3 regions of the Allorhizobium ampelinum S4 genome follow, and region 2 is predicted to be linked to each of the others. Evidence: predicted binding sites of a transcription regulator. Region 2 holds the regulator's gene; each other region holds the start of a gene.
The links. Region 2 encodes LexA, which represses DNA repair genes until DNA is damaged. Its sites were predicted from a motif close to TGTTCNNNNTGTGTTCNG; they were not measured.

Region 1: the regulator LexA is predicted to act here: its motif matches at 4,143-4,160, upstream of AVI_RS03740 (PA0069 family radical SAM protein).
Region 3: the regulator LexA is predicted to act here: its motif matches at 2,048-2,065, upstream of uvrA (excinuclease ABC subunit UvrA).

Annotation. Positions count from the first base shown of each region.
Region 1 covers NC_011989.1:784,894-792,964, reverse strand. The annotation lists gene AVI_RS03760 (tetratricopeptide repeat protein) at 1-1,766, shown strand, start outside; gene AVI_RS03755 (4-(cytidine 5'-diphospho)-2-C-methyl-D-erythritol kinase) at 1,814-2,686, shown strand; gene moaB (molybdenum cofactor biosynthesis protein B) at 2,798-3,346, shown strand; gene AVI_RS03745 (glycosyltransferase family 2 protein) at 3,426-3,947, opposite strand; gene AVI_RS03740 (PA0069 family radical SAM protein) at 4,218-5,375, shown strand; gene AVI_RS03735 (ribonuclease HII) at 5,951-6,613, shown strand; gene AVI_RS03730 (F0F1 ATP synthase subunit B) at 6,770-7,255, opposite strand; gene AVI_RS03725 (F0F1 ATP synthase subunit B) at 7,260-7,844, opposite strand; gene AVI_RS03720 (F0F1 ATP synthase subunit C) at 7,924-8,071, opposite strand, start outside.
Region 2 covers NC_011989.1:2,109,822-2,117,892, forward strand. The annotation lists gene recA (recombinase RecA) at 119-1,207, opposite strand; gene AVI_RS10065 (carbohydrate kinase family protein) at 1,454-2,419, shown strand; gene AVI_RS10070 (pseudouridine-5'-phosphate glycosidase) at 2,416-3,339, shown strand; gene lexA (transcriptional repressor LexA) at 3,730-4,449, shown strand; gene AVI_RS10080 (ComEC/Rec2 family competence protein) at 4,430-7,489, opposite strand; gene gltA (citrate synthase) at 7,798-8,071, shown strand, end outside.
Region 3 covers NC_011989.1:1,950,061-1,958,131, forward strand. The annotation lists gene uvrA (excinuclease ABC subunit UvrA) at 1-1,912, opposite strand, end outside; gene AVI_RS09335 (single-stranded DNA-binding protein) at 2,192-2,722, shown strand; gene AVI_RS09340 (hypothetical protein) at 2,765-3,019, shown strand; gene AVI_RS09345 (MarC family protein) at 3,095-3,724, opposite strand; gene gyrA (DNA gyrase subunit A) at 4,003-6,795, shown strand; gene AVI_RS09355 (heavy metal translocating P-type ATPase) at 6,920-8,071, opposite strand, start outside.

The DNA of each region.
Region 1 (8,071 bases), 1.3 Mb from region 2:
CGCCGGTAGCGATGGCGGCAGAAACGGCAAAACAGCCGGTCGATGGCTTCGATCTTGATGAGGTCGATACTCTGTCCGGCGCGTATCTGGCGGCCCGCACGGCCAATACCGACCGCGATTTCACGACCGCCGTGACCCTTTACGAGAAGGCGCTGCGTTTCGAACCGCAGGATCTGGAAATCCGCGAAAGCCTGATGCTGTCGCTGCTGATGGCTGGCCGCTTCGAGGAAGGCGCGAAATACGCCAACGAGCTGCGCAAGGATCAGGCCGTTGAGCGCATTACCGCCATTGTCCGCGGTCTGGAGGCTATCAAAGGCAAAAAATACCGCACGGCGGAAAAAGTCCTTGCCTATAAGGGGCCGAACGATCTCGACCGGCTGACCAATGCGCTGCTGACCGCTTGGGCGAAAATGGGCGCCGGGCGTGGCAAGGAAGCCCTTGCCGATCTCGACAAGATGAAAGGCCCGGACTGGTACGGCATTTTCAAAAACTACAATGCGGGCGTGATGGCTGCCGCCATTGGCGACGAGACCAAGGCCCGCAGCTATCTGAGCGGCGTTATCACCGACCGCGAGGGCGGCGCGACCGCGCCCGACACGTTCCTGCGGGCTGTCATGGCCCTGGCGACGCTGGAAGCCAAGACCGGCAACAAGCAGAAAGCGCTCGATGCGCTGGCGGCTGGCGACGAAGTGTTGAACAATTATCCGCCCTTCAAGGCGATGCGCGAGCGGATCGAAAAGGGCGAGGTTCCCAAGCCGCAGGTGGCCACCGCCGATGAAGGAGCAGCCTCAGTGCTGTTTTCGATCGGTGGCGCCCTGAACCGCCAGGGAACCCAGGACACCGTTGCGCTCTATCTGCAATTGTCGCGGGCGCTCGATCCCGACAGTGCCGATACGCTGATCATGCTGGGTGGCATTGCCGAGGGCAACAAGCAGACTGATCTGGCCATTTCCTTCTACAAGCAGGTGCCGGCCGAATCGCCGATGCGGCGGATTTCCGAAATGCAGCTGGGTCTGGCGCTGGCCGAAACCGGCAAGGTCGAGGAATCCAAGGCCCATCTCAAATCGCTGATCGCCTCCGATCCGCAGGATATCCGCTCCTATCTGGCCTATGGCAGCGTGCTGTCGGATGCCAAGGACTACACCGAAATGGCCGCCAATTACGACAAGGCAGCGGAGATTCTTGGTTCGGCCCCCGGAAAGAACCAGTGGCCGGTGTTTTTCCAGCGCGGCATTGCCTATGAACGCCTGAAGAAATGGGACCAGGCCGAGCCGAATTTCCGCAAGGCGCTGGAGCTTAATCCCCAGCAGCCACAGGTTCTCAACTATCTCGGCTATTCCTGGGTGGATATGAACCGCAATCTCCAGGAGGGCCTGGAGATGATCAAGAAAGCCGTCGAGCTGAAACCTGATGATGGCTATATCGTCGACTCGCTTGGCTGGGCCTATTATCGGCTGGGCCGATATGACGAGGCGGTCGAGGAGTTGGAGCGCGCAGTGCAGTTGAAGGCCGGTGACGCGACGATCAACGACCATCTGGGCGACGCCTATTGGCGGGTTGGCCGCAAACTGGAAGCCACCTTCCAGTGGCGTCAGGTCCTGGCGTTCAAGCCGGAACCGGAACTGATCGCCACGGTGCAGGAAAAGCTGGAAAAGGGATTGCCTGACCTGCCCGCCGGGCCGGGGGCAGCCGAAGCCACGCCGCCAGTCGCCCCGGCGCCCACACCCACGCCGCAGACCCCGGACCAACCTGAAAAGAAATCCTGAGCATCGTCAACGCCTTGGTTTTCAAGCAGGGCGAGGCAGGAACCCGAATGACCGTATTTCGTGAAATTGCAGCGGCAAAGATCAATCTTGCCCTGCATGTCACGGGCAGACGGGATGATGGCTACCACCTTCTCGATACGCTCGTGACATTTGCCGGACATGGCGACGTGATCACCGTTGAAGCGGCCCGACAGGATGAATTTACCCTGTCGGGGCGCTTCGCAGGCCAGCTTCAGTCGGAGGATCCGGCTGGAAACCTGGTTATTCGGGCGCGGGATCTGTTGCGAACAGCCACTCTGGCCAAGGGCCTGCCTGCCCCGTCCGTTGCCATCTCCTTACAAAAAAATCTGCCAATTGCGTCCGGCATTGGTGGCGGTTCAGCCGATGCCGCAGCCACGCTGAGGGCTTTGCAGCACCTATGGGAAAGCCATCTTGAGCCAGCCGCCTTGGAGGATCTGGCCCTAAAGCTGGGAGCAGATGTGCCGATGTGCCTTGCAAGCACATCCTTGCGCGCCACAGGCATTGGCGAAGACCTGACACCCCTGCCGGCCTTGCCACGCTTTGGCCTCCTGCTCGGCAATCCGTTGCAGGCGGTGTCCACACCAGCGATCTTCAAGGCGATGACCAGGCGCGACAATCCACCGATTGGCCCGCTGCCAACGCTGATGGACCAAGACCCATGGATAGAGACGCTCCGCCGATTGCGTAATGATCTGCAACCCGCCGCCGAAACCTTGTGTCCGCACATTGCCGAGCTTTCCCGGATGATCGAAGCAACCGGCGCGCTTGTCACCCGGATGTCCGGCTCCGGCGCCACCTGTTTTGGCCTTTACCCCACCTATGACGCTGCATTTGCCGCTGAAAAAGCGCTTCTCACGGCGCGGCCGGATTGGTATTTTCAGGCGAGCCAGACCCTATAGCCTGTCGCGTATTTCGGAATTCACCTGACATGCTATAGACTTGTGTTTTCGCATGTCTTTTCCCGAGGCCGCTGCACGCTTTCGGAAAACATGCTGTATCGGAGACCCGACATGCCCGGACTGGACGAAACACGCGCTTTTATTCCCCTCGGCTTCGCCGTTCTGACGGTGTCGGACAGCAGAACATTGACCGACGACCGCTCCGGCGATGTGCTGGTCGAGCGGATCGAGACGGCTGGGCATCAGCTCATCGACCGCGCCATCGTCCCCGACGATGCCGATCGGATCGCCAACCAGGTGCGCGCCTGGAGCCAATCGCAGGATGTCGACGTGATCATCACCACCGGTGGCACCGGATTTACCGGTCGAGATGTGACGCCGGAGGCGGTGGAGCCGCTGTTCGACAAGCGGATGGACGGATTTTCCGCCGTGTTTCACCGGATTTCCTATGATAAAATCGGCACTTCGACCATCCAGTCGCGCGCTACAGCCGGACTTGCCAACGGCACCTTCGTTTTCGTCCTACCCGGCTCTCCCGGTGCCTGCAAGGATGGTTGGGATGGTATTCTTGCGCAACAGTTGGACTATCGTTACCGGCCCTGCAATTTCGTGGAAATCATGCCCCGGCTGGCCGAGCATCTGAAGCGGGCCAAGGCGTAAAACAAAAACACTGGCTGGACCGATATGGGGGCAAGCCGAGCACCAAGACTTAAAGCCCGCAGGCCCTTAACTGGCAATGTTAAGCCCGTGCCTGACGGACAGCCCAAGCTGGCACCATTTCACTGGACAGCGCCCTGCCCCTCAGCCCAGCGACCAGATCAGCGAGCTTCATGCCCGTCTTGACCAGGGATTGAGCTTGGCTCTTTCGCAGCAGAAATCCATGTTCCAACGGCGGACCGCGCCGGATGAAGCGCCGAAAAAACGGACGCTTATGATGCCGTGAAGGTGAAAACCGGGCCGGCGCGCTGTTCAGTGCCACATATTCCGCTACTTCCTCGATCCATCCAGAGGATGGCCGGGCGCCTGGCTCGACCAGGAGCAACCATTCGCCCCTGGCTGCCGCAACCACCTCTCGCAAATCCCAGATCATGTGAAATCGGCAGCCCGCTGCATCGGCCAACCGCGACGTCCCATCGCTGGACCCATGATCCAGAACAACCACGTCACAAATAATACCCTGCACCGCCCCGGCGACAAGGGTGGTCAAGGTTTGCGCCAATTCGCTTTCCTGATCGCGGCATTCGATAATAACAGTCAACATGCGTTACTCATACCGCAATGCATCATGCTTTACCACGGGTGAACCGTGCTTGACTGGAATTTGATCGAGGACAGATCGGCAAGTGGATAGAGCAGGACATGCTGTTTTTTACTTCTCATTGCGACGATTTAATATATTTTTTGGTGTATTTGTGATTTTACACAATCCGGGATTACGTTTTCGAGATTGGTATTTTGTTCTTGCATTGTTCTCATTTTAGCGTTAGATCTGAGCTCATGAAAGGGCCGGTTGGCCCGTCAGGAGTTCCAAATGACCGTACTGTCTGATGTCAGGCAGGCTGCCTTTCAGCCTGCCAATACGGCGGATATTGCCGACGCGCTGCTGGTCGCCTCAGGGCTTCGGGTGGATGGCGCACGCAGGCGCGGACGCGGCGCGGGTCTCAATCCCTCCGGGCGTTTTGAAACGCTGGAGCGGCAGCTGGAAGACGATGGCTGGGCAAGCCTCGAAGACATGCCCCCTTTCCGCACTGAAGTCCAGGTAGAGCGGCCAAAGACGGTGATTACCCGCAATGATTCGCCGGACATTCCCTTCGATCGTTCGGTCAATCCGTATCGCGGCTGTGAGCATGGTTGCATCTATTGTTTTGCCAGGCCGAGCCACAGTTATATGGGCCTGTCTCCAGGGCTTGATTTTGAAGCCCGGTTGTTTGCCAAGCCGGATGCGCCGAAGCTGTTGGAGCGGGAGCTGTCCAAGCCAGGCTACAAGCCTCGCACCATCGCCATCGGCACCAATACCGATCCTTACCAGCCCATCGAGCGGGAATGGCGGATCATGCGGCAATTGCTTGAGGTGCTGAAAGAGGCCAATCATCCGGTTGCCATCGTGACCAAGTCGGCAATGGTGCTACGGGACATCGATATTCTGGCCGATATGGCCGAAAAGGGCCTGGCCAAGGTCGGTATTTCAGTCACCACACTGGACCGCAAACTGGCCCGGACCATGGAGCCCCGCGCCTCGACCCCAAGCCGTCGGCTGGAGGCGATCAAGGCCCTGAGCGAGGCTGGCATCTCGACAAGCGTCTTGGTGTCGCCGGTCATTCCCGCCCTGAATGATCATGAAATTGAGCGTATCCTCGATGCCGCCAAGGCAGCCGGAGCCTCGGAGGCGAGCTATGTCCTGTTGCGCCTGCCGCTGGAGGTCAGCCCGCTGTTTCGTGACTGGCTGCTGCAACATTATCCTGACCGCTATCGCCATGTCATGTCGTTGGTGCGCTCAATGCGCGACGGCAAGGATTACGATGCGGAATTCGGCAAGCGGATGAAAGGCACCGGCCCCTATGCCTGGCAGATCAGCCGCCGTTTCGAGATAGCCACCAAACGTCTCGGCATGGGCCGTCGGAGCATGCAATTGCGCGACGATCTGTTCATCCCGCCTATGGGCAATGGTGTGCAGCTATCGCTGCTGTAACGAACCATTGTTCGGCTTGGCAGCGCGGGCGCAAGAAAGTGAAAGCTTTGGCGTCTCCGCCCCTGGCCTCGGACTATCCATCCAACCCGGCACCACGCACAAAAATTTCAACCTTCTCTTTCCGAGGCCACACCGCCTACCGCAAGGGCGGCCCTCGGAAATGCCGGAAGCGGTTTCCTTGACCGCTTGTCCGGCGCGGCGTCGCGTCTCGGGTAGAAGGATCGACCCCTTTCGATCCATCTGCATCAAGGCGACGCCGAAGCCTTTTACCAACAGCCACTAACAGTGGCTGTTGGTATTCTGCCGTCTTGTCCATTTGAGATAATCTTACTGGCCGCCAAAGCAGGGATGCATGAGGTTCTTCCAACATTGGCAGTTGTCATAGCCTGCCCCTACCTATGCTTGTTACGACCTCGGTCCGATGCAATAATGTCGCCATGGCAGGCATGGCTGTCACAATAAGAAATGCCGCTGTAGCTCTTTATGCCTGTTGCATAATTCTTTCAGCCGATTCTGGTTTCAAGAATTATGCAACAGGCTTGCAAGCCGGGCGGATGATGTGCGAGGTCTGCGGCATGCCAAAACGTTCTCCATCCGACATGCCCGATCTTTTCACCCTGCCCCTGACCGGGCCGGATTTTTCGCTGGAAGAGAGTTTCAAAGCCAAAGGTTGCTGGCCAGTGGCGGGCACGGATGAGGCCGGACGCGGCCCACTGGCCGGGCCGGTGGTGGCCGCAGCGGTCATTCTTGACCCCGACGCCATTCCTGATGGTCTCAACGATTCGAAAAAGCTTACCGCTGCCAAACGCGAGGCGCTTTTTATTCAGATCCTGGCAACGGCAACGGTCTCTATCGCCTCTTCAGGCTCCGATCATATCGACCGGCGGGATATTCGCAAAGCCAGCCTCGACGCCATGCGCCGGGCCGCAGCCGGGCTTTCACTCGCCCCCGCCCATCTGCTTTGCGATGGCCGGGACGTTCCCCCAGGCCTAATCTGCGGAGGCACTGCCGTCATCAAAGGCGATGCAAGATCGCTCTCCATTGCCGCCGCATCGATTGTCGCCAAGGTCATGCGAGACCGGATGATGACGCGCGCCGCCCTGGTCTTCCCCCAATACGGATTTGATGCCCATGCGGGCTACGGCACCAAGGTCCACCAGAAAGCCATCGCCGATCATGGTCCCTGCCCCCTTCACCGGATGAGTTTTAGTCCTCTGCGCCTACAGGATGAACGGTGAAGAAATGGGAATATGTTCGGTACAAATTGCAACAGAGATATTTCCATTTTTCTTTTCGAAAAACGGGTTCGATAGTCGTCTGAGTAACACTGCAAACACCCAGACATAAAAAAGCCGGGCTGAACCCGGCTTTCAATTCATCCTTGATGAACAATCTCAGTTCAGACGGTTTTTCACTTCGCTGACAGACGAATTAAACAGGCCTGACTGCAACTGGGCGTCGACTTTCTGCTTCAACAGGGTCTCTGCAGCCGAGATTGCAAGATCGACAGCAGCCGAGCGAACCGCATTGATGGCGTCGGTTTCGGCCTGCTTGATCTTCTGTTCCGACAGCGCATTGCGGCGCTGAACGAATTCCTCGGTCTTCTGACGGGCTTCTTCCGTCAGGGCGGCTGCTTCGCGCTCGGCGGCGGTAACGATGGCCTGAGCTTCCGCTTCAGCCTGTTTGCGCTTGGCACGATATTCCGCCAACAATTGCTGGGCTTCTTCCCGCAGGCGCTTGGCTTCCGCCAATTCGTCACGGATATTGTCTGCACGTGCATCCAGCGACTTCGCCATCATGCCCGGGACTTTGAGATAGGCAATCAGTGCCAGAAACAGCACCAGGCCAACAAAAGCGAAGAAAGTTGCATCATATTGCATCGGCTCAGCCCCTCTTGCCAGCGGCAACAGCCGATTGCGCATCTGCTACGGTGACATTTGCACCGGTCAGTTGCTCAACGATGGCGGCAACGGTTTCCGTAGCAATCGTGTCAACCTCGGCAAAAGCCTTGGTCTTGATTGCTGCAATGCTGGCTTCCGCAGCAGCAACCTTGCTGGACAGCTCAGCCTCGACAGCAGCGCGGTCGGCGGCAGCCTTGGCCTTGGCGGCTTCCCGCGCGGCAGAGGCTATCTGGTTGCCCTTCGCCTTGGCGGCGATCAATTCTTTTTCATAGGTCTCGACTTCGGCATCCGCTTCCGCCTTCAGGCGGCTGGCCTCGTCGATATCCTTGGCGATCCGGTCGTGACGATTTTCGAGGATACCGCCGACGCGTGGCACGATGACCCGCTGCATCAGAATGTAGAACAGGCCAAAAGTGATGACCAGCCACAACAACTGCGATGGGAAGGTAGAATGGTCGAAGGGCGGAAATACGCCTCGTCCATGTCCGGCTTCCGCGGGAACGCCGGTTTCCGTGTGGGTCTCAGCCGCTGCCGGGACTTCCTCGGCATAGGCGGGGGTAACGAACATACTCGCCTCCAGTATCCTGCTAATACAAAAGATCACGGCCGACATCGAAGGCCGGCCGTGATCCTGAATTGCGCTGAAATCAGACAGCGAACAGGAGCAGGAGGGCTACGAGCAGCGAGAAGATGCCCAGAGCTTCCGTAACGGCGAAGCCGAATACCAGACGGCCGAACTGGCTGTCAGCGGCAGACGGGTTGCGCAGTGCGCCCGACAGGTAGCTGCCGAAAATG
Region 2 (8,071 bases):
GGCTTTTATCGTCCGCCATGACGCCTGTCCAGCCTATCGAAAGAAAAGGGCCGGAGATGTAAATCCCCAGCCCGCAACAATGAACAGATCCAACCGCCAGATAAGCGGTCCTAATCGATCAGGCGTCGTCAAGACCGACGCTGTCATTGGCGTCCGGACCGCCATTTTCAAGAAAACGCTCGGCGATCAGACCGGCATTCTGGCGAAGTGCTGTTTCGATTTCATCGGCAACCGCTGGGTTGTCGCGAAGAAAGATCTTGGCATTTTCCCGGCCCTGCCCCAAGCGCTGGCTATTATAGGAAAACCACGCACCGGCCTTCTCAACAATCCCAGCCTTGACGCCCAGATCGACCAATTCACCGGTCTTCGACACGCCTTCGCCATACATGATGTCGAATTCCACCTGCTTGAAGGGCGGCGCCATCTTGTTCTTGACCACTTTGACGCGGGTCTGGTTGCCAACGATCTCTTCCCGGTCCTTGACCGCGCCGATACGGCGAATATCGAGACGAACCGAAGCGTAGAATTTCAACGCGTTACCACCGGTCGTCGTTTCCGGGGAACCGAACATCACGCCAATCTTCATACGAATCTGGTTGATGAAAACGACCATGCAGTTCGAACGCGAGATCGAGCCCGTCAGCTTGCGCAGCGCCTGGCTCATCAACCGCGCCTGCATGCCCGGCAGGCTATCGCCCATTTCGCCTTCGATTTCAGCTTTCGGTGTCAAGGCCGCAACCGAGTCGATCACCAGCACATCGATCGCCCCCGAACGCACCAGCGTATCGGTGATTTCCAGTGCCTGTTCACCGGTATCTGGCTGTGAGATCAGCAAATTCTGGAGATCAACACCCAGTTTGCGGGCATAAACCGGATCCAGCGCATGCTCGGCATCGACAAAGGCGCAAACACCGCCCTTTTTCTGGGCTTCGGCAATGGTTTGCAGCGCAAGCGTGGTTTTACCGGAGCTTTCCGGTCCATAAATTTCAATGATACGGCCTTTGGGAAGACCACCAATGCCGAGCGCGATATCGAGGCTGAGAGAGCCTGTCGATACGGTTTCAACCTCCACGATTTTCTCGTTCGCGCCGAGCTTCATGATCGAGCCCTTGCCGAACGATCGCTCGATCTGCGACAGGGCCGCTTCCAATGCCTTGCTTTTATCCACCGTTTTGTCCTCTACGAGCCGCAAAGAATTTTGTGACATTTGAACCACCTTTAGGTTATTGAAGCCGCGTAGGCAACGAAACAGCAGACACGAACTATGTACATGGTTTGTTCCGTTCTTGCAAGTCTTGCCCAAGTCTTTGTGTTTATTTTTTAATCTGACGGGTGTTCTCTTAATGTTTCCATGGCATTGGCCGTTAAGAGAAGTTGGTTTTCAGCCCATCGTACCCTTCGGAATGACGCCTTCGCGATTCGAATTTCCACTGTTTCCAGGAGGCTGGCAGGTATGAGTCTCGACATTCTCGTTCTGGGCGGCGCGCATATCGATCGGCGCGGACGCATCGATGCGGAAACCATTGCTGGCGCCAGCAATCCGGGGCGATGGTTGGAAGAACCGGGCGGCGGTGGCTTCAACGCGGCGCGCGCCCTGGCACGACTTGGATTGAATGTTGCTATGATCAGCCCCCGCGGCGGCGATGCGCTTGGCCAACGGGTGGCGGTCGCCGCCGAAGCGGCTGGCGTCGACGACCGGCCCTTCACCTTTTTGGATCGGAGCACCCCAAGCTACACTGCTATTTTGGAAAAAGACGGCAATCTGGTGATCGGCTTGGCCGATATGGAGCTCTACCGCTTGTTCTCGCCACGCCGGCTGAAAGTACGCGCCGTTCGCGAATCTTTCGAAGCCACACGCGTTTTGCTGGTTGATGCCAACCTGCCGCAAGAGACGCTGGAGGCGATTGCGGCCATGGCGCGTGAGCTTGCCAAGCCTCTGGCCGGGATCGGCATTTCACCGGCCAAGGTGGTGCGATACGCCGACTGCCTCGATAGGTTCGATATGCTGTTTCTCAACAGCGCTGAAGCAGCGGTTCTGGCGGGAACAAAACCGGATGCCCCTTCTGATTGGCCGGATCTGCTTCGCGCCAAAGGCCTCCATGGCGGCGTTGTCACCAATGGTGCGGGACCGGTCGTTGCCTTTGATCCAAGCGGTGACTATGCCTTGACCCCGCCGCCACTGGACGCACTGGCCGATGTGACCGGAGCTGGCGATTCGCTTTGTGCGGGGGTGCTTTCGCAAAGAGTGAATGACAGTTCCTTGCCGCTGGCGCTGCGCCACGGTGTTGCTTTGGCTGGCCTGACCCTGCTATCTGACAGGGCAACAGACGAGGACCTCACCGCAGATCGCCTCGCCGCGCGCCTTGACCTTGTTGGCGAGCCGCGCGCCCTTCCCCGCCAAACGAGTTCCCGATCATGACCCGTTCGATTTCTCCGCTCCTGCCCATCGTATACGCCCGCGAAGTGGCTGCGGCCAAGACGCGCAATGCGCCTATTGTCGCGCTGGAATCCACCATTATCACCCATGGCATGCCCTATCCGAAAAATGTCGAGATGGCGCAAAGCGTGGAGGCAATCATTCGCGACGGTGGTGCGGTCCCGGCGACCATCGCCGTGATTGAAGGCGTTTTGCATATCGGGCTGGAAGAAGATCAGTTGCAAAAACTGGCGCAAATGACTGATGTCCTGAAGGTCTCTCGTGCCGATCTCGCCTACGCCATTGCCGAACGCCGCACCGGCGCTACCACGGTAGCCGCGACGATGATCGCTGCCGCCCGCGCCAATATCTCGGTTTTTGCCACCGGCGGCATCGGCGGCGTGCATCGTGGCGCAGAAGAAAGCTTTGACATTTCAGCGGACCTGGAAGAACTGGCCCGCACCCCTGTCATCGTCGTCTGCGCCGGAGCAAAAGCTATTCTTGATATTCCCAAGACATTGGAAGTCCTGGAAACCCGTGGCGTACCTGTCGTGACTTACGACAGCGACGAATTTCCAGCCTTCTGGTCGCGGGAATCGGGCTTGAAAAGCCCACTTAAACTGGAAAGCCCCGCAGCAATTGCCAATTTCCAGAAGGTACGCGACCAATTGGGCATTGATGGCGGCATGTTGATCGCCAATCCCGTGCCGGAAGCAGAGGAAATCGCGCGCGAGGAGATGGAAATCTATATTGGCCGGGCGCTGGCCGCGGCTGAACGCGAGGAAATCACTGGCAAAGCCGTCACGCCTTTCCTGCTCGACGCAATCTATCACCTCACCGACGGCCGCAGCCTGACCACCAATATCGCGTTGGTGGAAAACAACGCGCGTCTTGCCGCGGAAATTGCCGTCGCGATGCTGTAAGCCACTGATATCAAAATGGATCGGGGGTGATAATGTCCCCGATCAGACACTGCGGCAGATTATTGTTGTCGATTTATCGTTGGCCATCCGCACTGAAACAACTTGCTACCAACTTTCATTCCGCAATTTCACGTCTTCGATAGTATCGATTTTCTCTATCTTTCTGCCCATTCCCAACCGACAGTCGTCAGGACAATAAAGCAAAGGCTTTCTGTTTCTATAGGAGCCTCTCAGCCTCCCGTATTTAAAGGATGCTTCTCGTTCGTCTCCTCTTCAACGCCGTCTCTCGCCGCGTCATCGAAGGAAATTTGCAAGAAGGACTTGCGGAACACAACTGGAACAGATAGCGTATGTTCTGTATTTGTTTCATAATTCAAAGGGTAGGTCCCAATGCTGACTCGCAAGCAACAGGAACTTTTGCTGTTTATACACGAGCGCATGAAGGAGTCTGGGGTGCCGCCCTCCTTCGATGAGATGAAGGATGCCCTGGACCTCGCCTCAAAATCCGGCATTCACCGGCTGATCACCGCTTTGGAAGAGCGCGGTTTCATCCGTCGCTTGCCAAACCGTGCACGAGCGCTGGAAGTTATCAAGCTGCCAGAGGCCATGACCTCCAGCATACCGCCCCGACGTACAGGATTTTCGCCATCCGTCATTGAAGGCAGCCGAGGCAAGTTGCAGGCAGTTCCATCCGCTCCGGCCAAACAGGTCGAGGAAGTACGCAATTCCTCATCCATACCTGTCATGGGCCGTATCGCGGCAGGCGTGCCGATCTCCGCTATCCAGAACAACACCCATGACATTTCCGTGCCGATGGAAATGCTGGGCAGCGGCGAACATTACGCCCTTGAGGTCAAAGGCGATTCGATGATCGAAGCTGGCATTCTCGATGGCGACACGGTGATCATCCGCAACGCCACCACCGCCAATCCGGGCGATATCGTCGTTGCTCTGGTAGACGATGAGGAAGCCACGTTGAAACGCTTCCGCCGCCGTGGGGCGTCCATCGCGCTGGAAGCTGCCAATCCGGCCTATGAGACCCGGATTTTCGGACCGGACCGGGTAAAAATCCAGGGCAAGCTTGTCGGTCTTATTCGTCGCTATCACTAAGCTCACTGACATCTCCAGCGCCTGACTGGACGTCGTCGCTGGCAGCAGATGGAACATTGGCGTGGGCCGTACCATTCGGTCGATCATAGCGATTGCTGCGCCAGTCGAAATAACGATGGCGGGTCCAGGGCCGATACTGATTTTGAAATGCCGTAACGATATGCAGCGTTCGGGTGGCGGGATCACCAAGCGTGATCTCCATTGCACCGAACCGTCGCAGATCGTTACGGGTCAGGACTTTCGGGGGACGTGACAGCATCGGTCCAGCGTTAGCGGCCTTCTCGGTTTGCAAGAAGGCGAGAGGTTCGCCCGCTTCTATTAGGGACGGGGAATTCTGGTCTGAGTTTGAGGCGCCGCCCTTCACTTGGCTATCTGTGGGCACTGCAACACCCTTCCCCGGTACCGTCGTTACACTGGCTGCAGAAATGTCTCCCGCTTGCGTTCGGCTGATCGTTTGGGAGCGAACGGACGGGCTGCTGTTGTCAGATGGCAGCATGTCACCATCGGCCATGATCCGTTCAATTTCAACGTCCGCCCCAGTCGCGTCTTCCGCAGGCTCCCGGGTAACGGTGGTTTCGTTTTTTTCTGAGGGAATAGTGGATGCTATCGGCGCCTTACATTCGGCATCACGGCCGGCCTCAGTCGAAACGATCAGGTCGGACAGGGCGCAAGCGGCCTGGTTGTAGTCGCGGTTCTGCACCAGGCTGACGGTCCAACCATTGCTGAGCCTCGCGAGGCAAAAGGCATCGGTGCGGCAATGGAAAAGATCAGGTTTTTTATCGGCCTTCTCCTTTGCCGTCGTCATCTCCGCCATCGCCTGTTGCGGCTCTACTGGCTCTCTTCCCTTGACTTTTTGGCCCCCCGTCTTTGTTTTTCCGGCCCGCGTTGTTTCCCGCGCCTTGTCCTCGCCTTTCCCCGCGCCCTGTTGGCCTGTCTCGATCTCAACAGCTGCCAGCTTGGGCAATATTTCAGGCGCAATCGGATCGGCAATGTCGAGCACTGAGCGCCATTGGTTGAAAATGAAACTCGGCGGACGCTTCTTGTTGGTGGCGATGGTCAAGAGATGGCGGTCGTCGGTCCGAAAGAGAGCGAACAGTTGGCCATCTTCGGATATGGCGAGATCGGGCAGTGGCGGATCGGTTTTTATCGCCTCATAGCCAAACGCCGTCAGCATCATCGCCACGCCAATCAGCCGCAGCCGCGTCTTCATCAGGGTCAGTATCAGCAGGCCGGTTGCCGAGACCGGCAGAAACCACCACTCGAACCGGCCGAAGGTGAAGCCATTACCCCAGCTCGCGACCTTGCTGGCAATCATCAATACGCCCTCAAGGCCAAGCCCCATCAACTGGATCGGCCATTGGTCCAGACCGAACGGCATGAGCAGCACGCCGATCATCGCCGCTGGCATGACAAGCATCGACATAAGGGGAGCCGCCAGGAGATTTGCCTCCAACCCATGCAATCCGACCCGGTGGAAATGCGCCGCTGAAAACATCGCTGTGGAAAAACCGCCAAGTGCAGAGGTCATCAGAATGCCGCTGACCAGCGTCATCAACGGCTTCAGCACTGTCAGCGCCGGGATCGCCGGCAGGATGGGAGGCATTCTTGGGCGTTGGCGCCAAAGGTCGAATCCGGCGATCAGGGCAAAGGTGGCTGCAAAGGACATTTGCAGGCTCGGTCCCATGACCTGGGACGGCGAGAGGAGAATCACAAGGATAGCCGCCAGCGCGGCATTGCGCAGGCTGAGCACAGGTCGGTCGAAGAAAGCCGCCGACAGCATGATAACCATCATCAGATACGCGCGCTGGGCGGCAATGTCGTAGCCGGAAATGAGAAAATAGCCGGTCGTGGTGGCTATCGCCCCTGCTGCGGCAGTCTTCTTGATCGAGCGGGCCTCCGCCATGCCAGGGACAAGGCTCAAGAGGCGCCGGATCCCCACGAAGAACAGCCCACCGGCCAGTGCCATATGCAGACCGGAAATCGAGATGATATGGGCAAGGCCGGAAACGCGAAGATCGTTATTGGCCTCCTCCGAAAGGCCGCGCCGCTCGCCGGTCACAATCGCCACGGCAAACGCGCCCGCATCGCCCGGCACGATGGCCCTGATACGATCAGAAATGCCATTGCGCAATTCCTGTGTCGTTTCATCCAGCTTGATTCCGGCACGCTCCCAAAAATCCGGTGGCGCTATCTCTGGTCCCGGCAGAAATGGCTTGGGTGGCTGGTAAAAATAGCCGATCGCGCCGGTGCCCGCAAAATAGGAGGCAAAGGCAAAATCGTTTAAGCCCGGCAAAGCCGGTCCGGACGGCGGGGAGAGCCGCGCCCTGCCCTCAATCCAGTCGCCGGGGTTGAAGGGAACATGCTTGCCGCGGGCCAGAAGCGCGACCTGCTGTGGCATACGCTTAAGACTAGGGTAGCGCGTTTGATGCAGTGCAATCACATATCTTTGATTGCCGTCCGCATTTGGTTCTACCGAAACCACTTTGCCGCGCACCACGGTCGTCACTGCACTGTCTATGATGATCGTGTCCAGACGCGCGGTTTGCACATCGGCTAGCAACATGCCAGCAAGACCGAGAGTTGCAATGCCGCAGACGGTGGCCAGGACAGGATGACGGTAACGGACCCGCAGCCAGACCACTCCGGCTGCACAAAAAGTCAGGAAGATCGGCAGACGGGGAAGGTCCTGCGGACGGGTAAACCACCAGATCGCACCGAGACCAAGCAGAACGGGTAAAAACAGAAATGTCCGACCATAGGCAAGCTCCTGCAGAGCATCCCGGTGGAGAGCACGCAGAAGGCGCTGCCAGCGGGAGACCAGCAGCGGCGATGCGCTGAAGTGGCCCTCGAAATCAGGGGCTTCCGCCTCGTCCTCCGGGTCTATGTGCGGACGCCGTAGAACCTCGTCAAACAGGGTTTTGGAAGAGCGACTATCCCATGGCAAGCCGCGCGCCGGACGCGCTTCTTTTTGCCTGATCAGTTCCCATTCCGCCGTATCCGGCATCGATCCTGCCGTCGCCCCGGTGCCCTGCAATGCCACACGCCTTCAAATCGCTGAAAACGAGCGGCGAGGCCCCTGAAAATTGCTTTTGTGATAATTCGGCAACAAAACTTACCTTGCCGCTAACGGCAGACTATCAATCAAAAGCTGTAGGAGAAAGGGGGTGTAAACCAAGAAAAGCAGTTCTGGCAATAACGCATGCCTGCAATGCAAGTGCCGATTTATTGCAATGCACACTTTGTCCTTTGGATAGCTTGGCATTAACCTCTGGATCATATAGCTAATTGCAACGCTTAACCTGGGACGAGGCGAAAGCTGCGTCTCCCGCCTATATCCGGAGGATCACCATGACGGAACAAAGCGCAAACTTGAAGATTGAGGACAAGGCCGTCGATCTTGACGTGCGAAGCGGCACGATCGGCCCCGATGTTATCGACATCGGCGCTCTTTATAAGCATACCGGCAAGTTTACCTATGATCCCGGATTTACCTCCACGGCATCATGCGAATCGAAAATCACCTATATCGATGGCGACGAAGGCGTGCTGCTGCACCGCGGCTACCCCATCGAACAGCTGGCTGAAAAAGGCGACTTCCTGGAAGTCTGCTACCTGCTGCTCT
Region 3 (8,071 bases), 160 kb from region 2:
TCACCTTGATCTGCTGACCTTTTTTCGGCTTGCGCCGCGCCGGCGGCACTTTAACGCCAAGCTCGCCGGTCAGATACTTGCCGGTCAGCGATTTGCTGTTGGCCATGATATCCTGCGGACTGCCCTTGGCAATCACCTGGCCGCCATGAATGCCTGCCGCAGGACCGATATCGACCACATAATCGGCGGCCAGAATGGCATCCTCATCATGCTCGACGACGATCACCGTATTACCGATATCGCGCAGATGCTTCAGCGTATCGAGAAGGCGGGCATTATCGCGCTGGTGCAGGCCAATCGATGGCTCATCCAGCACATAAAGCACGCCGGTCAGGCCTGAGCCGATCTGCGAGGCAAGCCGGATGCGCTGGCTTTCACCGCCAGACAGAGTGCCGGAATTGCGCGACAGGCTGAGATAGTCCAGCCCGACATCGTTGAGGAAGCTCAAGCGTTCGCGGATTTCCTTGAGAATACGAACGGCAATTTCATTCTGCTTGTCGGTCAGCAGACCAGGCAGGGTCTCGAACCAGCCACCGGCAACCCGGATCGACATTTCCGTTACCTGGCCGATATGCAGGCCGTTGATTTTCACCGCCAGCGCTTCCGGCTTCAGCCTGAAACCCTTGCAGGCCGGGCAGGGCGCGGCGGACATGTAGCGCTCGATTTCTTCTCGCGCCCAGGCACTATCGGTTTCCTTCCAGCGCCGCTCAAGGTTTGGGACGATGCCCTCGAAGGTCTTCGTCGCGCTATAGGAGCGCGCGCCATCGGCGTAGTGAAACTCGATCTTTTCTTCCGTGCCGTGCAAGATGGATTTCTGTGCCTCGGCGCTCAGATCCGACCATTTGCTGGTCAGCTTGAAGCCGAAAGCCTTGCCAAGACCTTCAAGGGTCTGATCGTAATAGGGAGAGCTGGATTTTGCCCAAGGGGCAATCGCGCCGTCCTTCAACCGCTTGTCTGCCTCGGGAATGATCAGCGCTTCATCTATCTTCTGCTGGAAACCCAGGCCGTCGCAGGTCGGGCAGGCGCCAAACGGATTGTTGAAGGAGAAAAGCCGGGGCTCGATTTCCGGAATGGTAAAGCCGGAGACGGGGCAGGCGAATTTTTCCGAAAACAGCACCCGCTCATGGGTCTCGTTCAACGACTTGTTGGCGGAACCGCCAGCCGAGGTTTCATTGGCCGGCAGCGGCTTGTCGGCAAATTCGGCGACCGCCAACCCGTCGGCAAGGCGAAGGCAGGTTTCCAGGCTGTCGGCCAGCCGCGAGGCCATGTCGGCCCGTACCACGACGCGGTCAACGACAATGTCGATATCATGCTTGTATTTCTTGTCGAGTGTTGGCGCCTCGGCAATTTCGTAGAATTGGCCATCGATCTTGACGCGCTGGAAGCCCTTCTTCATCAGCTCGGCGAGTTCTTTCTTATACTCGCCCTTGCGGCCCCGGATCAGTGGCGCAAGAATATAAAGTCGGGTCCCTTCCTCAAAGGCCAGGACGCGATCAACCATCTGGCTAACGGTCTGGCTCTCGATCGGCAGGCCGGTGGCTGGCGAATAGGGCACGCCAACGCGGGCAAACAGCAGGCGCATGTAGTCGTAGATTTCGGTGACAGTGCCGACCGTCGAGCGCGGATTGCGCGAGGTGGTCTTTTGCTCGATGGAGATTGCAGGCGACAGGCCTTCGATCAGGTCCACATCGGGCTTCTGCATCATCTCCAGGAATTGCCGGGCATAGGCCGACAAGCTTTCGACGTAGCGGCGCTGGCCCTCGGCATAGATCGTATCGAAGGCCAGCGACGACTTTCCCGAGCCGGAAAGGCCGGTCATCACGATCAGGCTGTTGCGCGGCAGGTCAAGGTCGATGCCCTTGAGATTGTGCTCGCGCGCACCACGGATGGAAATCGTCTTCAATTCGCTCATAACAAAACTCGGTTTGGGAGAGAGCCGCAGGCAGGAATGCCGCTCCTTATTTAGTCACTGCTGCCGTCCTGTCGAGACGGGTACGTCGATTCTGCGTTGGATTCCGATAGAGTTGACTGCATCATACAAATTTATTAGAACAAAGAAAGAACATTTTTTGGTTTAGATTCTTCGCTGTGGATTACAGGTGATCTGCCTGCCCTTAATCGACAGGGATAGGATAAGGTTAAAATTGATTGGATTTGTAAGCCGCCCCATGGTGGCAGCGAGGTGAGTATCATGGCTGGAAGCGTCAACAAGGTTATATTGATCGGCAATCTGGGAGCTGACCCGGAAATTCGCCGTACCCAGGACGGTAAGCCGATTGCCAACCTGCGCATCGCCACGTCCGAATCCTGGCGCGACCGTAATTCCGGCGAGCGCAAAGAAAAGACTGAATGGCATAGCGTGGTGATCTTCAACGAAGGTCTCTGCAAGGTGGCCGAACAATATCTGAAGAAGGGCGCAACTGTTTATATCGAGGGCCAGCTTCAGACCCGTAAATGGCAGGACCAGAACGGCAATGACCGTTACTCGACGGAAATCGTCCTCCAGGGCTTCAATTCGACCCTGACCATGCTTGGCGGTCGTGGCGATGGGGCAGGCGGCGGTGCTGCCCGTGGCGGCAGCGATTTCGGCGGAGGGGGCGGTGGCTACGACGACTACGGCTCGGCCCCGGCCCGCAGCGGCGGTGCGTCGTCCGGCGGTCGCGGTGCCAGTGCGCCGTCGGGCGGATTCTCGCGCGATATGGATGACGATATTCCGTTCTGATCGGCAGGATCAGCAAAATTTTTGATGTGATCGGAGGGGTCTATGCCTGAAGATGAAACCAAAAGCAGACCGTCTCAATGGCGGATTATTCTTGCTTTCATACTCGATCTGTTCAGTTCATTTTTCGTCTTGGGTTATATCGTCGGTTATCTGAGCGGTGGTTTGACGCCAGACGGTTTTCAGTTGAACGGCTTACCCGCCTTCATCATGTTTGCTTTGGTTGTCGCCTATTTTGTCGTGTTCAATCGATTTCTGGGCGGTACGATCTGGAACCGGATATTGCGGGCGAACTATTAGAAAATGTCCGTCCTAAACCGCCTGGGAAGGTTTCGGTTTTGCAATGGCGATGCCTTCATCGCCATTGCATGGGCATCAAAGGTGAAATGCCGATTTGATGCCGTCAACGACGAATTGAACGGATAGGGCGGCCAGGATGACGCCGAGCAGGCGAGTTAGGATGGCCCGGCCTGTCACACCTAAAAACCGGTCGAGGCGGTCGGCGATCACCAGGGCCAGCAGTACGACACCAATGCACAGTCCGATGACCAGGATCAGTTCCGTGCGCTCTACCGGGCCGGGCAAGGCGCCAGCCAGCAGAATGGTGGCGGAAATGGCGCCAGGGCCAGCGATAAGCGGCAAAGCCAGCGGGAAAACGGCGATATTGTGCATATGATCGCGGGTAATCGCGTCTTCCGAGGTCTTTTCCTTACGCTCCTGGCGTTTTTCGAAGATCATCTCGAAAGCGATGGCAAATAGCATCAATCCGCCTGCGATACGGAATGCGCCGATGGAGATGCCAAGTGCTTCGAGAATGCTGGCGCCGAAAACAGCAAAGACCGCCAGGATGCCAAAGGCGATGGCCGCGCCACGCAAGGCCACTTGTTTGCGTTGCTGCCGGGTCATGCCGCGTGTCAGGCCAAGAAACAGCGGTGCCAGGCCCGGCGGGTCCAGCGTCACCAACAGGGTGGTGAAGGCATTGAGGAGAAGTTCGACATTGGTCATGGATGTTCTCCTGTTTCGGTTTGGATAAAGGCCACAGATTGCGCGAAACTGGGGCGCGATGGTTTCTTCTACCATATACGGGCCGTTGAAGAGTGATTTCCGGCGCGTGGAGGCAACGTCAAGCCAACAGTGACGGTCATTCGGGCAGATAGCGCCTCAGGGTTCAAGAAATGCCTTGTCATAGCCGCAAAAGCCTGTTCAAAACCTCCCAGCTAATTGGCGCGGAAAGGGGCTTTCCGCTATAAAATCCCTAGTGATTCTAACAGGCGTGACCCGTTTTGACTGAGCAAAGCACACCCGGCGGCAAAATGCCGTCCGATATCGAACCCATTTCGATTATAACGGAGATGCAGCGGTCGTATCTCGATTACGCGATGAGCGTTATCGTCAGCCGCGCACTTCCCGATGTCCGCGATGGTTTGAAGCCCGTTCATCGTCGCATTCTGTTTGGCATGTCCGAGCTGGGTATCGACTGGAACAAAAAATATGTGAAATGCGCCCGTGTAACCGGCGACGTGATGGGTAAATTCCATCCACACGGCAACTCGGCGATCTATGATGCGCTGGCCCGTATGGCGCAGGATTGGTCGCTAAGGCTGCCGTTGATCGACGGTCAGGGCAATTTCGGCTCCATCGACGGCGATCCGCCAGCGGCGGAACGCTATACCGAATGCCGCCTGCAAAAAGCCGCACATTCGCTCCTGGACGATCTCGACAAGGACACCGTCGATTTTCGTGACAACTATGATGGCACGCTGTCTGAGCCTGTCGTCGTGCCAGCGAAATTCCCCAATCTGCTCGTCAATGGCGCTGGCGGTATCGCGGTCGGCATGGCGACGAATATTCCGCCGCACAATCTGGTCGAAGTCATCAATGGCTGTATCGCGCTGATTGAGAACCCGGCTATCGACTTGCCGGAACTGATGCAGATCATTCCCGGTCCCGATTTTCCGACTGGGGCGCTGATTCTGGGTCGAAGCGGCATTCGCTCTGCCTATGAGACCGGACGTGGTTCGGTGATCATGCGCGGTGTGGCGCGGATCGAACCGATGCGCGGTGATCGCGAACAGATCATCATCACCGAGATTCCCTATCAGGTGAACAAGTCGACGATGATCGAGAAAATGGCCGAACTGGTGCGCGACAAGCGCATCGAGGGCATTTCCGACCTGCGTGACGAATCCGACCGTCAGGGCTACCGCGTCGTTGTCGAGTTGAAGCGCGATGCCAATGCGGACGTGATCCTCAATCAGCTCTACCGTTATACGCCGCTGCAAAGCTCGTTCGGCTGCAACATGGTGGCGCTGAATGGCGGCAAGCCGGAACAGTTGACGCTGCTCGACATGCTGCGGGCTTTCGTCAGCTTCCGCGAGGAGGTTATTAGCCGGCGAACAAAGTACCTGCTGCGCAAGGCGCGTGACCGCGCCCATGTGCTGGTTGGCCTCGCCATTGCCGTTGCCAATATCGATGAAGTCATCCGGCTGATCCGCCAGGCGCCAGATCCACAAACAGCGCGCGAGCAGTTGATGGAGCGGCGCTGGCCGGCAGCTGATGTCGAAAGTCTGATCCGGCTGATCGATGATCCGCGCCATCGGATCAACGAGGACAACACCTATAACCTGTCGGAAGAGCAGGCCCGCGCTATCCTTGAATTGCGTCTTGCTCGCCTGACGGCCCTTGGTCGCGATGAAATCGACGAGGAATTGAACAAGATCGGGGCGGAAATCTCCGATTATCTCGATATTCTGTCGTCTCGCACGCGGATTCAAACCATCGTTGTCGATGAGCTTGTCGCCGTGCGCGATGAATTTGGCACGCCACGCCGCAGCCAGATCATGGAGGGCGGTCCTGATATGGACGATGAGGATCTCATCGCCCGTGAAGACATGGTGGTGACCGTTTCGCATCTCGGCTATATCAAGCGTGTTCCGCTGGTCACCTATCGCGCCCAGCGTCGCGGCGGCAAGGGTCGCTCCGGTATGGCAACCCGCGATGAGGATTTCGTTACCCGGCTATTTGTTGCCAATACCCATACGCCGGTTCTGTTCTTCTCGTCACGCGGAATCGTCTACAAGGAGAAGGTCTGGCGTCTGCCGATCGGCACCCCACAGTCGCGTGGCAAGGCACTGATTAACATGCTGCCACTGGAGCCAGGCGAGCGGATCACAACGATCATGCCGCTGCCCGAGGATGAGGCAAGCTGGGATAATCTCGACGTGATGTTCTCGACGACGCGGGGCACCGTGCGTCGTAACAAGTTGAGTGATTTTGTTCAGGTCAACCGCAATGGCAAAATTGCGATGAAGCTTGAGGAAGAGGGCGATGAAATCCTCTCCGTCGAAACCTGCACGATTGATGACGATGTGCTTCTGACAACCGCTTTGGGCCAGGCGATCCGCTTCCCTGTCGATGAAGTCAGAGTGTTTGCCGGTCGCAATTCCATCGGCGTTCGCGGCATTTCGTTGCAGCCGAATGACCGGATCATCTCGATGACAATTCTCAGCCATGTCGATGCCGAACCATGGCAGCGTGCGGCCTATCTGAAGCGTTCGGCTACCGAGCGCCGCGCCAGTGGCGTGGATGAGGACGACATCGCACTGGTTGGCGAAGAGGTGGGTGAAATCGGTGATCTTTCCGAGGAACGTTATCAGGAACTGAAGGCACGCGAACAATTCGTGCTGACGATTTCCGAACGCGGTATTGGCAAGCGCTCATCTTCTTACGATTTCCGTACGTCGGGTCGAGGCGGCAAGGGCATTCGGGCCACCGACACGTCGAAGACATTGGAAATCGGCCAGTTGGTCGCCGCCTTCCCGGTCGAAGACAAGGACCAGATCATGCTGGTCTCAGACGGTGGTCAGTTGATCCGCGTGCCGGTTGATGGCATCCGCATCGCCAGCCGCGCCACCAAGGGCGTGACGATCTTCAATACTGCCAAGGATGAAAAGGTCGTATCGGTCGAGCGCATCAACGAGCCGGAAGGCGAAGAGGATGGCGAGATCGGCGCAGAGACCAGTGCCGAGGAGGGTGTCGCCACCGATACAGCGACGCCGGATGAGAGCGCGACCTAAGGGATCTCCTTTAGGTTAAAAACCAGAAGGCCATGGCGTTATCCGCGCCATGGCCTTCTGCGTTCTGATAATCTTTGTGCCAAAAATCTGCCCCGTGCTCGTTTGTCAGATGCAGAGCCTGCCTTCACGCCGGGCGTAACTTGCGCAGCCTGAGCGCGTTGGTCAGCACAAAGACACTGGACAGTCCCATCGCACCGGCGGCGAAGATCGGCGATAGCAATGTTCCATTGACGGGGTAGAGCAGACCAGCCGCCAGCGGGATCAGCAGGACATTGTAGGCAAAGGCCCAGAACAGGTTCTGGCCGATATTGCGGATCACCGCCTTGCTGATGGAGATCGCCCGCGCCACGCCTTGCAGGTCGCCGGACATCAGCACGACATCGGCGCTTTCGATGGCGATATCGGAGCCGGTGCCAACTGCGATGCCGATATCAGCGGCGGACAGGGCCGGGGCATCGTTGATGCCATCGCCAACGAAGGCAAGCTTGCTTCCATCCTTGCGAAGACCGGCAATTGCCGCAACCTTACCGTCGGGCAGGACTTCGGCAATCACCGTGTCGATGCCGAGGCGGGCGGCGATAGCCTCCGCAGTGCGGCGGTTATCACCGCTGATCATCGCCACCTTGAGGCCAAGGTCATGCAAGGCGCGGATTGCCGCCGGTGTGGTTGCCTTGATCGGGTCGGCGACGGCCATCAGAGCCACGGGTTTGCCATCAATTGCCAGATAGAGCGGGGTTTTTGCGTCCAAACCGAGTTGTTCGGCGTCCTCGGCAAATGGCGAGAGATCAATGCCATGCCGGGTCAGCGCCCGGTCGGCACCAACAAGCACCTGATGGCCGGAGACGATACCGCTGATACCGTAGCCTGGCTCTGCAACAACATCGGTTGCGATCTGGCGAGGCGCTTGTTCAGCCTCGGAAGCGGCCAGGATGGCTTTGGCAATCGGGTGTTCTGAGCGCGCCTCTAGGCTGGCTGCGAAGGACAGAATATCGGCGCGGGAAAAGCCGTCTGCCGCCATCAGATCGGTCAGTTCCGGCCTGCCTTCGGTTAGCGTGCCGGTCTTGTCGAGAGCCACGACCGTGACATCACGCAGGCTTTGCAAGGCTTCGCCCTTGCGAAACAGCACGCCCAACTCGGCGGCACGGCCGGTGCCAACCATGATCGAGGTCGGTGTGGCCAGCCCCATGGCGCAGGGGCAGGCGATGATCAGCACAGCAACCGCATTGACCAGCGCATAGCTGAGTGCAGGCGTGGGGCCAAACAACAGCCAGACAAT